2 regions of the Variovorax sp. dw_954 genome follow, and region 2 is predicted to be linked to the other one. Evidence: riboswitches for the same ligand, from Rfam matches in the RefSeq annotation. Region 2 holds a riboswitch; the other holds the start of a gene.
What was found. A riboswitch is a leader RNA that binds a small molecule or an ion and turns the genes downstream of it on or off. The one in region 2 is predicted to bind S-adenosylhomocysteine.

Region 1: it holds a riboswitch for S-adenosylhomocysteine, as region 2 does, so the genes downstream of both, ahcY (adenosylhomocysteinase) here and metH (methionine synthase) in region 2, are expected to answer to the same signal.

The regions. Positions count from the first base shown of each region.
Region 1 is NZ_JAAVVD010000017.1:102,926-108,757, reverse strand. It holds gene HB681_RS24110 (MFS transporter) at 1-215, shown strand, start outside; gene HB681_RS24105 (hypothetical protein) at 283-918, opposite strand; S-adenosyl-L-homocysteine riboswitch at 1,186-1,255, shown strand; gene ahcY (adenosylhomocysteinase) at 1,324-2,763, shown strand; gene HB681_RS24095 (TlyA family RNA methyltransferase) at 2,838-3,635, shown strand; gene metF (methylenetetrahydrofolate reductase [NAD(P)H]) at 3,649-4,482, shown strand; gene HB681_RS24085 (septal ring lytic transglycosylase RlpA family protein) at 4,479-5,210, shown strand; gene rlmJ (23S rRNA (adenine(2030)-N(6))-methyltransferase RlmJ) at 5,260-5,832, opposite strand, start outside.
Region 2 is NZ_JAAVVD010000004.1:285,782-291,613, reverse strand. It holds gene HB681_RS09595 (homocysteine S-methyltransferase family protein) at 1-472, shown strand, start outside; gene HB681_RS09590 (SH3 domain-containing protein) at 621-1,364, shown strand; gene HB681_RS09585 (LysR substrate-binding domain-containing protein) at 1,371-2,279, opposite strand; gene HB681_RS09580 (PACE efflux transporter) at 2,381-2,821, shown strand; S-adenosyl-L-homocysteine riboswitch at 2,879-2,975, shown strand; gene metH (methionine synthase) at 3,001-5,745, shown strand.

The DNA of each region.
Region 1 (5,832 bases), on a different contig from region 2:
CAGGCATCGCAGCGATCAACTCGATCGGCAACCTCTCGGGCTTCTTCGGTCCCTACATGATGGGCTACCTGCACGACAAGACCGGCAGCTTCACCACCGGGCTGATCCTGCTCGGCTCCGTGGCGGCCATCGGCACCGTGATCGCGCTGCGGCTCAAGGTGGAGTCCGAGACGCCCTCGGCGGCCGTCGCGCCCAAGGGCGCCGTCGCGCACTGACCGAAGAATGGCGCGGGCCAACCCGACGAGGGCAGGGGCCGCGCCATTCCCGAGTCCCTCCCCGGACTCACATCGGTGGCTGGAAACCGTTGCGCCCGACCAGCATGCGCAGCGCGGTCGGCTTGCCTTCCTTCTCCTGCGCCGTGATGACCACCTTGGCGCCCGGCACCACCAGCGCGGCCTGGTCCTGGTTGCCCGGCTTGAAGGTGACGACCGGCGTGCCCGCAGGCACGATCACCGTCTGCTCGCCGTCCTTGTACTTGAGCAACAGCTTCTGCCCGCCCGGCACCGATGCCGGCGCAGCAGAGAGCGTGGAAACGGTGGCGTTCGTCATCGTGCTCTCGGGCATGTAGTCCCAGGGCCGGAAGCCTTCGCCGGTGCCGCGTGCGGACTCCGGAAACACCACGATCTCCATCGCGCGCTGCGTGCCGTCGGGTTGCGGCATCGACCCGGCGCCGACGAAGCTGTCGGCCTTGATGTCCGCCATCGTGAGCGGCACGACCTCCGAGACGCTCATGTCCGCGGGCCGCACCAGCGTGACCACTTCACCGCTGCGGTCCTTGACGACCATCGAGTTGGCGTCGACACGTTCAATGACCCCGCGCACTCGGACCTGCGCGGGCGCTTGCGCCGCGGCGACCAGGGGCAGCGCGGACGTGGCCGCAATAACGATCGAAATGGCGAGTTGCTGAGCTTTCATCATGGCTTGGGTCTCCGGACAGGCGATGGGAATCGGCAGTCTAGGACGATCCTTCCAATCCCGCTGGCCAGGGCAGGCTGATGAACGACGTTTCAGGGTCGCAATCCCGTCGGGCCAGTGTCTTTGCGGGCGATCTGTGGCGTTGCGACGCTCGCATGCGCAGGCAGTGAGTGCGGCGCGCCGCGGCTTGCAACCCACCCGGCAAAGGCGCCGTCGCGACCCCGAAACACAGTTCGGCAGCTGTCAAATCGCACCCGCGCTAAAATCCGCCGTTCCGAGGAGCGTTGCAGCGCCGACAGGCGTGAGGCTCGGACCCTTATCGCAACCACGCTCACCCGCTGTTCTCGCGGTGAGTTTTCATACCCCGAACGCAGTGGCATTCTTCAAACCAGCTTTGTTGGAGTTCACATGAGCGCAGTTCTCAAGCCCACCCCCGTTTCCACCGTTGACCAGGCCATCGCCGACCTGTCGCTTGCCGCCTGGGGCCGCAAGGAAATCCGCATCGCCGAGACCGAAATGCCCGGCCTGATGGCCATCCGCGAGGAGTTCTCGAAGGCGCAGCCGCTCAAGGGCGCGCGCATCACCGGCTCGCTGCACATGACCATCCAGACGGCCGTGCTGATCGAGACGCTGCAAGCCCTCGGCGCCGACGTGCGCTGGGCCTCGTGCAACATCTTCTCGACGCAAGACCATGCCGCCGCCGCCATCGCCGCCGCCGGCACGCCGGTGTTCGCCATCAAGGGCGAGTCGCTGAAGGACTACTGGGACTACACCCACAGCATCTTCGACTTCGGCTCCAAGGGCACGAAGGGCGAAGGCCCGAACATGATCCTCGATGACGGCGGCGATGCCACGCTGCTGATGCACCTGGGCCAGCGCGCCGAGAAGGACCAGTCCGTGCTGGCCAACCCGACCAGCGAGGAAGAACGCATCCTCTACGCCGCCATCAAGGCCAAGCTCGCCGTCGACAACACCTGGTACACCCGCAAGTCCGCCGAGATCATCGGCGTGACCGAAGAGACCACCACCGGCGTGCACCGCCTGAACGAAATGTCGGCCAAGGGCACGCTGCTGTTCCGCGCCATCAACGTGAACGACTCGGTCACCAAGAGCAAGTTCGACAACCTCTACGGCTGCCGCGAATCGCTGGTCGATGGCATCAAGCGCGCCACCGACGTGATGATCGCGGGCAAGGTCGCCTGTGTGGCTGGCTACGGCGACGTGGGCAAGGGCTCGGCGCAGGCGCTGCGTGCATTGAGCGCGCAAGTGTGGGTCACCGAGATCGACCCCATCAACGCACTGCAAGCCGCGATGGAAGGCTACAAGGTCGTGACCATGGAGTACGCCGCCGACAAGGCCGACATCTTCGTGACCACCACCGGCAACAAGGATGTCATCACGCACGACACCATGGTCAAGATGAAGGACCAGGCCATCGTCTGCAACATCGGCCACTTCGACAACGAGATCGACGTCGCGTCGATCGAGAAGTACGAGTGGGAAGAGATCAAGCCGCAGGTGGACCACATCACCTTCCCGGACGGCAAGAAGATCATCCTGCTGGCCAAGGGCCGCCTGGTGAACCTGGGCTGCGGCACGGGCCACCCGAGCTTCGTGATGTCGTCGTCGTTCGCCAACCAGACCATCGCGCAGATCGAGTTGTTCACCAAGCAGGACGCCTATCAGGCCGGCAAGGTCTACGTGCTGCCCAAGCATCTCGACGAGAAGGTTGCACGCCTGCACCTGAAGAAGGTCGGCGCGATGCTGACCGAGCTGACCGATGCACAGGCTGCCTACATCGGCGTCGACAAGAAGGGTCCGTACAAGGCGGACACCTACCGCTACTGATCGGCGAAGGATGCAAAGCCTTCGTGCTTCGCACTGCGGTGCGAGCTTGCTTGGGGCGGCCCGGCGCTTCGCTCATGCGCGCTGATCAATTGCTCGTCGAGCGCGGCATGGCCGCGTCCCGATCGCAGGCCGTGCGCCTCATCGCCGGTGGCTTGCGCTGGCGTGATGCCGGCACCACCGACGCGTGGCGCAACGTGGTGAAGAACCGCGACGACCTGCCCGAAACCGCGGAGCTCGAGCTGCTCGACGCGGCCGAATCGCGCTACGTCTCGCGCGGCGGGCTCAAGCTCGAAAGCGCCTTGCGCGTCGCGGGACTCAAGCCATCCGGCAAGCGTTGCCTCGACGTGGGTCAGTCGACGGGTGGCTTCACCGATTGCCTGCTGCAGCATGGCGCATTGCACGTGACCGGCATCGATGTCGGCCACGGGCAACTGCATGCGCGGCTGCGTGGAGATGAGCGCGTCACCGCCATCGAGAAGGTCAACGCGCGCGCCCTGACGGCCACCGACCTGATGCCCGACGACGCGGACGATGGCGCCCTGTCAGAACCGCCGCCCGAGCCATCTTTCGACATCATCGTTGGCGATTTGTCTTTCATTTCACAGACGCTGGTGCTCCCGGCCGTCGTGCAGTTCCTCACGCCTGCTGGCGATTTGCTCATGCTCGTCAAGCCGCAATTCGAATTGCAGCCCGGGCAAGTCGGCAAAGGCGGTATCGTTCGCGACCCGGCCCTTTTCGCAGTGGTCGAGCAGCGCTTGCGGGAGGCATGCGCCGCGCTGAGTCTGCGCGTGGTGAACTGGTTCGACAGCCCCATCGAGGGTGGCGACGGAAACCACGAATTTTTCTTGCACGCCGTTCGCGCAGAGCGGTGAACCGGAGTTGGCCATGCGCCTTCCATTGAGCTTTGAGTTTTTCCCGACCAAGACGCCAGAAGGCGCGGTCAAGCTGCGCGCGGTGCGCCAGCAGTTGTATGCCATGAAGCCCGAGTTCTGCTCGGTCACCTACGGTGCCGGCGGCTCGACGCATGCAGGCACCTTCAATGCCGTGCGCGAGATCCTTGCTGAGGGGGTCGACGCGGCCAGCCATTTCTCCTGCATCGGCGCCACCAACGCCACCGTGCGCGAGCAGTTGGCCGAGCTCAAGGCCATGGGTGTCAAGCGCCTGGTGGCGTTGCGTGGGGACCTGCCCAGCGGCTACGGCGCTGGCGGCGAGTTCCAGTACGCCAGCGACCTGATCGCCTTCATCCGCAACGAGACCGGCAACGATTTCCACATCGAGGTGGCTTGCTACCCAGAAGTGCATCCGCAGGCACGTTCGCCGGAAGCCGATCTCAAGGCCTTCGCAACCAAGGTGCGCGCAGGCGCCGACTCGGCCATCACGCAGTACTTCTTCAGCCCCGAGGCGTACTTCCGCTTCGTGGATGAAGTGCGCGCGCTGGGCATCGACACGCCCATCGTGCCGGGCGTGATGCCGATCATCAGCTCGACGCAACTGATGCGCTTCTCCGACGCCTGCGGCGCCGAGATTCCCCGCTGGATCCGGCTGCGCCTGCAGAGCTATGGTGACGACGTGGAATCGATCAAGTCCTTCGGCGCCGACGTGGTGGCCACGCTGTGCGAACGCCTGCGTGCAGGTGGTGCGCCGGCCATGCATTTCTATACGATGAACCAGTCGGTGGCGACCCTCGGGCTGCTGCAGCGATTGGGCTGGGGTCCATGAGTTCCTGGCGCGTCGGTTGCAGGATTGCAGCGTTGCTCGCGGCGGCATTCACCGCCGGCTGCGTTGTTCCGCCCGCCGCGCCTGGATCGGCCGATACCGAGGATGGGGCGGCTCCGGTGGCCGGCGCCGAGACACCCTCGACGTCTTCCTTTTCCTGGCCGCGCCTGCGTCCACTCTCGCGCCTGCCCGCGACACCGCCCGGGGCTGCGCCGCAGTCGGCCGTCGCGACGGTCAACTACGACATCTACAACTCGGAGTCGGTTGACGACGGCGTGCCGGGCGACAACGCCGGTCCGCGGGAGATCATCGAACGCGGCAATGCCTCGTGGTACGGCATCGAGTTCCACCTGAAGCGAACGGCGAACGGTGAGCGCTTCGACATGAGCGCCATGACCGCGGCCCACAAGACCCTGCCCTTCGGCACCAAGGTTTGCGTGCGCAGCCTGGTCAATGGCAAGGAAGTCCTGGTTCGCATCAATGACCGCGGCCCTTACGCGGCCGGTCGCATCATCGATCTCAGCCGCGCGGCGGCCGAACAGATCGGCATGATGGGCCTGGGCATCAAGCAGGTGTCCCTCTCCGTGATCGATCGCAAGGAGCAACGATGCGGCGGTGCCACGGGTGACGCCGACGGCTTCGAGCCGACGGCCTACACGCCGGCTGCGCCCACGAAGCGCAAGGCGCCCGAGGGCACGCCCAAGGCCGTCAATCCGCGCCAGCGGCGTTGATCACTGCCGTCGCCCCCCAAGGTAGGCGGCCATCCTGTCCAGGATCTTCTCAACCTCCGCTGTCGAGCGAAAACGCCGCATGCCGGTCTTGCGCGAGCAAGACCTTGAGTTGCTCCAGCGCTGGCTGCAGCCGGCCCTTGAGCGTGTAGGGCGGGTTGATGAGGAACATGCCGCTGGCCGGCAATCCCGGCCGCTTCTGGTCGCCGGTCACGGTGGTCAACACCTTGCTCGACTTGACCGTCAGTGTCGCGTGCAGCCACGACTTGCCCGCCTTCGTGGCCATGGTCTTGAGCCGGCGCGGCAGGTCGTGCGCCTCGGGCCGCGGAATGATCGGGTACCACACGGCGTAGGTGCCGGTCGCAAAGCGCTTGAGCGATTCGCCGATCAGGTCCAGTACGCGACCGTAGTCGGTCTTCATCTCGTAGCTTGGGTCGCACAGCACCAGCGCGCGGCGCGAGGGCGGCGGCAGGAACTTGGTGGCGCTGCCAAAACCGTCTTCGCGCAGCACGGCGATCTGGCGGCCGGCTTCGAGCTGCGCGATGTTGGCGTCGAGCGTGCGCGCGTCGGTGGGATGCAACTCGAACAGCTTGAGCTTGTCGTGATCGCGCAGCAGGTGATGCGT
Region 2 (5,832 bases):
GCTGTTCGCTGTCGACGAGTACTTCGACAACTCGGGCCACCGGCTTCCGTTGATCATCAGCGGCACCGTGACCGACGCCTCGGGCCGCATCCTCAGCGGCCAGACCGTCACGGCCTTCTGGCACAGCGTGCGCCATGCCCGGCCGCTGGCCGTGGGCCTGAACTGCGCGCTCGGCGCGGCGCTGATGCGGCCCTACATCCAGGAACTGTCGAAGGTGGCGGGCGACACCTTCATCAGCTGCTATCCCAACGCCGGCCTGCCCAACCCGATGAGCGACACCGGCTTCGACGAGACGCCGGCCGACACTTCGCGCCTGCTGCATGAATTCGCGGCCGAAGGGCTGGTCAACATCGTGGGCGGCTGCTGCGGCACCACGCCGGACCACATCGCGGCGATCGGTCAGGCCGTGGCGCCATTGGCGCGCCGTGCACTCAAGCCGTTCTATCGCGAGCCTGCCGACGCAGACGCCTGAAGGCTTGATGTGAAGCGGGCGTAAAGCCCGGCGCCAACGCGCGCATCGGTGCACGGAGCGCGCTTTCGAGCCGTTGTCTGCCAAGGTGACCGCCGATTGACAACTGTTTCACGTGCGGCCTACCCTGACGCATAAAGGAAACAAACCCATGAGCAACACCTTCGGCATGCGATGGATCGGCATCGGGGCGCTTGCGCTGATGCTCCCGCTCGTGGCATCCGCCCAGGAGGCCTACACCCGTGGTTCGGTGAACCTCCGGGCCGGCCCCTCGAACGACTACCCCTTGATTACGCGGCTCGCGCCGGGCCAGGCGGTCTCCGTCGTCGGATGCACGGGCGGCTACGGCTGGTGCGATGTGGTCCTGCCAGACGGCTTGCGCGGCTGGGCCGCGGCGACGCGGCTCGCGTATCCCTACGGTGGCGCGACGGTGCCGCTGGCCAGCTACGGCGCGATCATCGGCGTGCCGATCGTCACTTTCAGCATCGGCAACTACTGGGGCAATTACTACCGCGACCGCCCGTGGTACGGCGAACCCCGCTGGTGGGGTGGCCGCCCGCCGCCGCCGCCCGTGCCCGGATGGCGGCCACCGCCGCCGCCGCACGCGGGCTGGCAACCCCGCCCGCCCGGTCCGGGCTACGTGCCGCCGCCGAGGCCGCCGGGCGGCCCCGGCTATGGGCACCCGGGCTACTACGACCCTCGACCGCGTTACGACGCGCATCCGGGTTATGCCCCGCATCCGGGACACGCCGCTCAGCCAGGATTCAACCCGGGTCGGCCTCCCCAGGCGCCGGGCGGCCCTCCGCCACGCGCCGGAGGCGTGCCGGGGCAGCCGGGGCAGTACACGGAACCGATGAAGGACTTTGCGCCGGGCGTGCCGGCGAACAAGTTCTGAACGGGATCAGCCTTTTGCCTTGAGCGCACCTTTGTCGGCGCGTTGAACAAGCTGGATGAAGCGCTGAGCACCCAGCCCCAGCGGCCGCTCGCGCGACCACACCACGTCGACCCACAGGTCGAGCCCGTTCGACAGGTTGTCGAAAACGATCTCGACCAGCGCGCCGGTCGCCACATGCGGCTGCACGAAGCTGCGCGGCAGCCAGCCCCAGCCGACGCCCGCCGTGATCAGGCTCAGCGCGGCCAGCGCGTTGTCGCTGCGCCAGGTGTGGCGCGCGAACACGAATCGCGGATCGCGCGATGCGAAGTCGCGGCCTGCCACCACCACCTGCCGCGTATTGATCAGGTGCTGCTCGCCCAGGCGGCTGCCGGCCGCGACGTAGACCGGATGCGTGGGTGCGATCACCGTGACCAGCACCTCGCTCGCGACTTCCTGGAAGCCCTCGCGCCCGTCGATGCTGGGGCGCTCGAACACCAGCGCGAGCTGGGCGCGGCCGGTGTGCAGCATCGCCAGCGCGTCGGCCTGCGGCGCGGCCAGCACCTCGACTTCGAGCAGCGGATGCTCCTGCGCCAGCGCGGCCAGGGGTGCGCTCCAGGGTGCCGAGAGCAGTTCCGGCGCAATCGCCAGCGTCAGCCGGTTCTCCAGGCCCTGGGTCAGGCCCAGCGCCTGAACCTGCAGCGCCTTGAGCTGCGCCGAAAGCAGCCGCGCCTGAGGCTCCAGCGAGCGCGCCGCCGAGGTCGGCTTGGGTTCGCGGCCGGTGCGGTCGAACAGCTGAAGGTCGAGCTCCGCCTCGAGTTGCGCCACGGCCATGCTGACGGCGGAAGGCACCCGGCCCAGCGAACGCGCAGCGGCTGAAAACGAGCCCTGGTCCAGCACGGCCAGGAAGAGTTCGACGGTTTCGCTGGTGAAGGCCACGACGTCTGATCTATCAATGAAACTGAAAGAAGATGACTTTTTATATCAGAAAGATGGCCATAAAGTCACCCCATCCCAACGAATCCAGTGGCAGTTCCATCATGCAAGGCATCCAGCGCAAAGTCGTCTACCTCAGCCTCTACGAGGGCATCGCGATCCTGTGCTCCAGCGTGGGCCTGTCGCTGATGTCGGGCCAGCAGCTGTCACATTCGGGTCCGCTGGCGGTCAGCATGTCGGCGGTGGCGCTGGCCTGGAATTTTTTCTACACCCTGGGCTTCGAGGCCTGGGAATCGCGCCAGACGACGCACGGCCGCAGCCTCAAGCGGCGCATCGTGCATGCCATCGGCTTCGAAGGCGGCCTGATCGCGTTGCTGGCGCCGCTGGTGGCCTGGTGGCTCGACGTGACGCTCTGGCAGGCGCTCGTGATGGACCTGGCGCTGTCGGCCTACTTCCTCGTCTACACCTTCGCCTTCAACTGGGGCTTCGACCGCGTCTTCGGCTTGCCGGCCTCGGCGATGGGCGGCAAGGCCCAGGCGGCCTGAGCCTTTCGTCTTGAGGGTGGCGCGACAGACGTGGGGGCATAGCGCTTAAAATCCCCGGCTCCCAAGGAGCGTTGCAACATCCCCGGCGTCATGCACGCCGGGCATGTCAGGCTTGGGGTTTCTCCAGGTCTTTCCGCAACGACGCTCACCTGCTGACCCGATTCACACAGGTGAGTGCCATGTCCCAGACAACCGATCACGTTCCTCCCATGCTGCTGTCCGGCCTCGAACCGGTCTCCATCGGCGAGGGCTCGCTTTTCGTCAACATCGGCGAGCGCACCAACGTCACCGGCTCCAAGGCCTTCGCGCGGATGATCCTGAACGGCCAGTTCGAGGATGCATTGGCCGTGGCGCGCCAGCAAGTCGAGAACGGCGCGCAGGTGATCGACATCAACATGGACGAGGCCATGCTCGACAGCAAGGCCGCGATGGTGCGCTTCCTCAACCTGATCGCCAGCGAGCCCGACATCGCGCGCGTGCCGATCATGGTGGACAGCTCCAAGTGGGAAGTGATCGAGGCCGGCCTGCGCTGCATCCAGGGCAAGGGCATCGTCAACTCGATCTCGATGAAGGAGGGGGTGGAGCAGTTCAAGCACCATGCGAAGCTCCTGCGCCGCTACGGTGCCGCGGCGGTCGTCATGGCCTTCGACGAGAAGGGCCAGGCCGACACCTACGAGCGCAAGACCGAGATCTGCGAGCGGGCCTACCGCATCCTCGTCGACGAGATCGGCTTTCCGCCTGAGGACATCATCTTCGACCCGAACATCTTCGCGGTGGCCACGGGCATCGAGGAGCACAACAACTACGCGGTCGATTTCATCGAGGCGACGCGCTGGATCAAGCAGAACCTGCCGGGGGCGAAGGTGTCGGGCGGCGTGTCGAACGTGAGCTTTTCATTCCGTGGCAACGACCCGGTGCGGGAAGCCATCCACACGGTGTTCCTGTACCACGCGATCAAGGCGGGCATGGACATGGGCATCGTCAACGCCGGCATGGTCGGCGTGTACGACGACCTGGAGCCGACGCTGCGCGAGCGCGTGGAAGACGTGATCCTGAATCGCCGCCCCGATGCCGGCGAGCGCCTGGTCGAAGTGGCCGAGACCGCCAGGAGCGGCGCCAAGGACGAGAGCAAGAAGCTCGAATGGCGCGGCACGCCGGAGGCGCCGCAGACGGTGGGCCAGCGCCTGAGCCACGCGCTGGTGCACGGCATCACCGACTTCATCGTCGAGGACACGGAAGAGGCGTACCAAGCCATCGTTGCCAGGGGCGGCCGACCGCTTCACGTCATCGAAGGCCCGCTGATGGACGGCATGAACATCGTGGGCGACCTGTTCGGCCAGGGCAAGATGTTCCTGCCGCAGGTCGTGAAGTCGGCCCGCGTGATGAAGCAGGCCGTGGCCCACCTCATCCCGTACATCGAGGAAGAGAAGAAGCGCGACGAAGCCGCAGGCCGCGACGTGCGCACCAAGGGCAAGATCATCATCGCCACGGTGAAGGGCGACGTGCACGACATCGGCAAGAACATCGTGACGGTCGTGCTCCAGTGCAACAACTTCGAAGTGGTGAACATGGGCGTGATGGTGCCGTGCCACGAGATCCTGGCGCGTGCCAAGGTCGAGGGCGCGGACATCGTGGGGCTCAGCGGCCTCATCACGCCAAGCCTCGAGGAGATGCAGTACGTTGCCGGCGAGATGCAGAAGGACGACCACTTCCGCATCAGGAAGATCCCGCTGATGATCGGCGGCGCGACCACCAGCCGCGTGCACACGGCGGTGAAGATCGCGCCGCACTATGAAGGCCCGGTGGTCTACGTGCCCGATGCCTCGCGCAGCGTGAGCGTGGCGCAATCGTTGCTCTCGGACCAGGCCGGCAAGTACATCGACGAGGTGAATGCCGACTACGACAAGGTGCGCCACCAGCATGCCAACAAGAAGCAGGTGCCGTTGTGGCCGCTGCCCAAGGCGCGCGCCAACAAGACGCCCGTCGACTGGTCCGCTTTCACGCCCACGGTGCCCAAGTTCATCGGCCGCCGCGTGTTCAAGAACTTCGACCTGACCGAGTTGGCCAAGTACATCGACTGGGGCCCGTTCTTCCAGACCTGGGACCTGGCCGGGCCGTTCCCCGCGATCCTCAAGGACGAAGTGGTCGGCACCGAGGCCGTGCGCGTCTACGCCGATGCCAAGCGCATGCTGCAACGCCTCATCGAAGGCCGCTGGCTCACGGCGAGCGGCGTGGTCGGCTTCTGGCCGGCCAACACGGTGAACGACGACGACATCGTGCTCTACACGGATGAATCACGCACCGAGGCCGCGCTCACCTGGTACGGCATGCGCCAGCAAACCGAGAAGCACATGATCGACGGCGTGATGCGCCCGAGCCGCTGCCTGGCCGACTTCGTCGCGCCGAAGGACAGCGGCATCAAGGACTATGTCGGCATGTTCGCCGTGACAGCGGGCCTGGGCGTCGAGAAGAAGGAGAAGTACTTCATCGACGACCTCGACGACTACTCCGCCATCATGCTCAAGGCATTGGCCGACCGCCTGGCCGAAGCCTTTGCCGAGGCCATGCACCACCGCGTGCGCACCGACCTCTGGGGCTATGCGCCGCAGGAGTCGCTGAGCAACGAAGACATGATCCACGAGAAGTACCGCGGCATCCGCCCCGCGCCCGGCTATCCGGCCTGCCCCGACCACAGCGTGAAGGGCCCGATGTTCGACCTGCTGCATTGCAACGACATCGGCATGAGCGTCACCGAAAGCCTGGCCATGCTGCCGGCTGCGAGCGTGAGCGGCTTCTACCTTGCGCACCCGGACGCAACCTATTTCAATGTCGGCAAGATCGGCCACGACCAGCTGGTGGACCAGGCGCAGCGGCGCCAGGCCAGCGAGGCCGATCTCGAGCGCCTGCTGGCGCCCAATCTCTGACGCGGGGGAACCGACATTCTGAAGCTGATATTCGCGGCGACGCACTACGCTGCGCTCGCCGTCATCGTCGCGGCCTGCTGGGGCCTG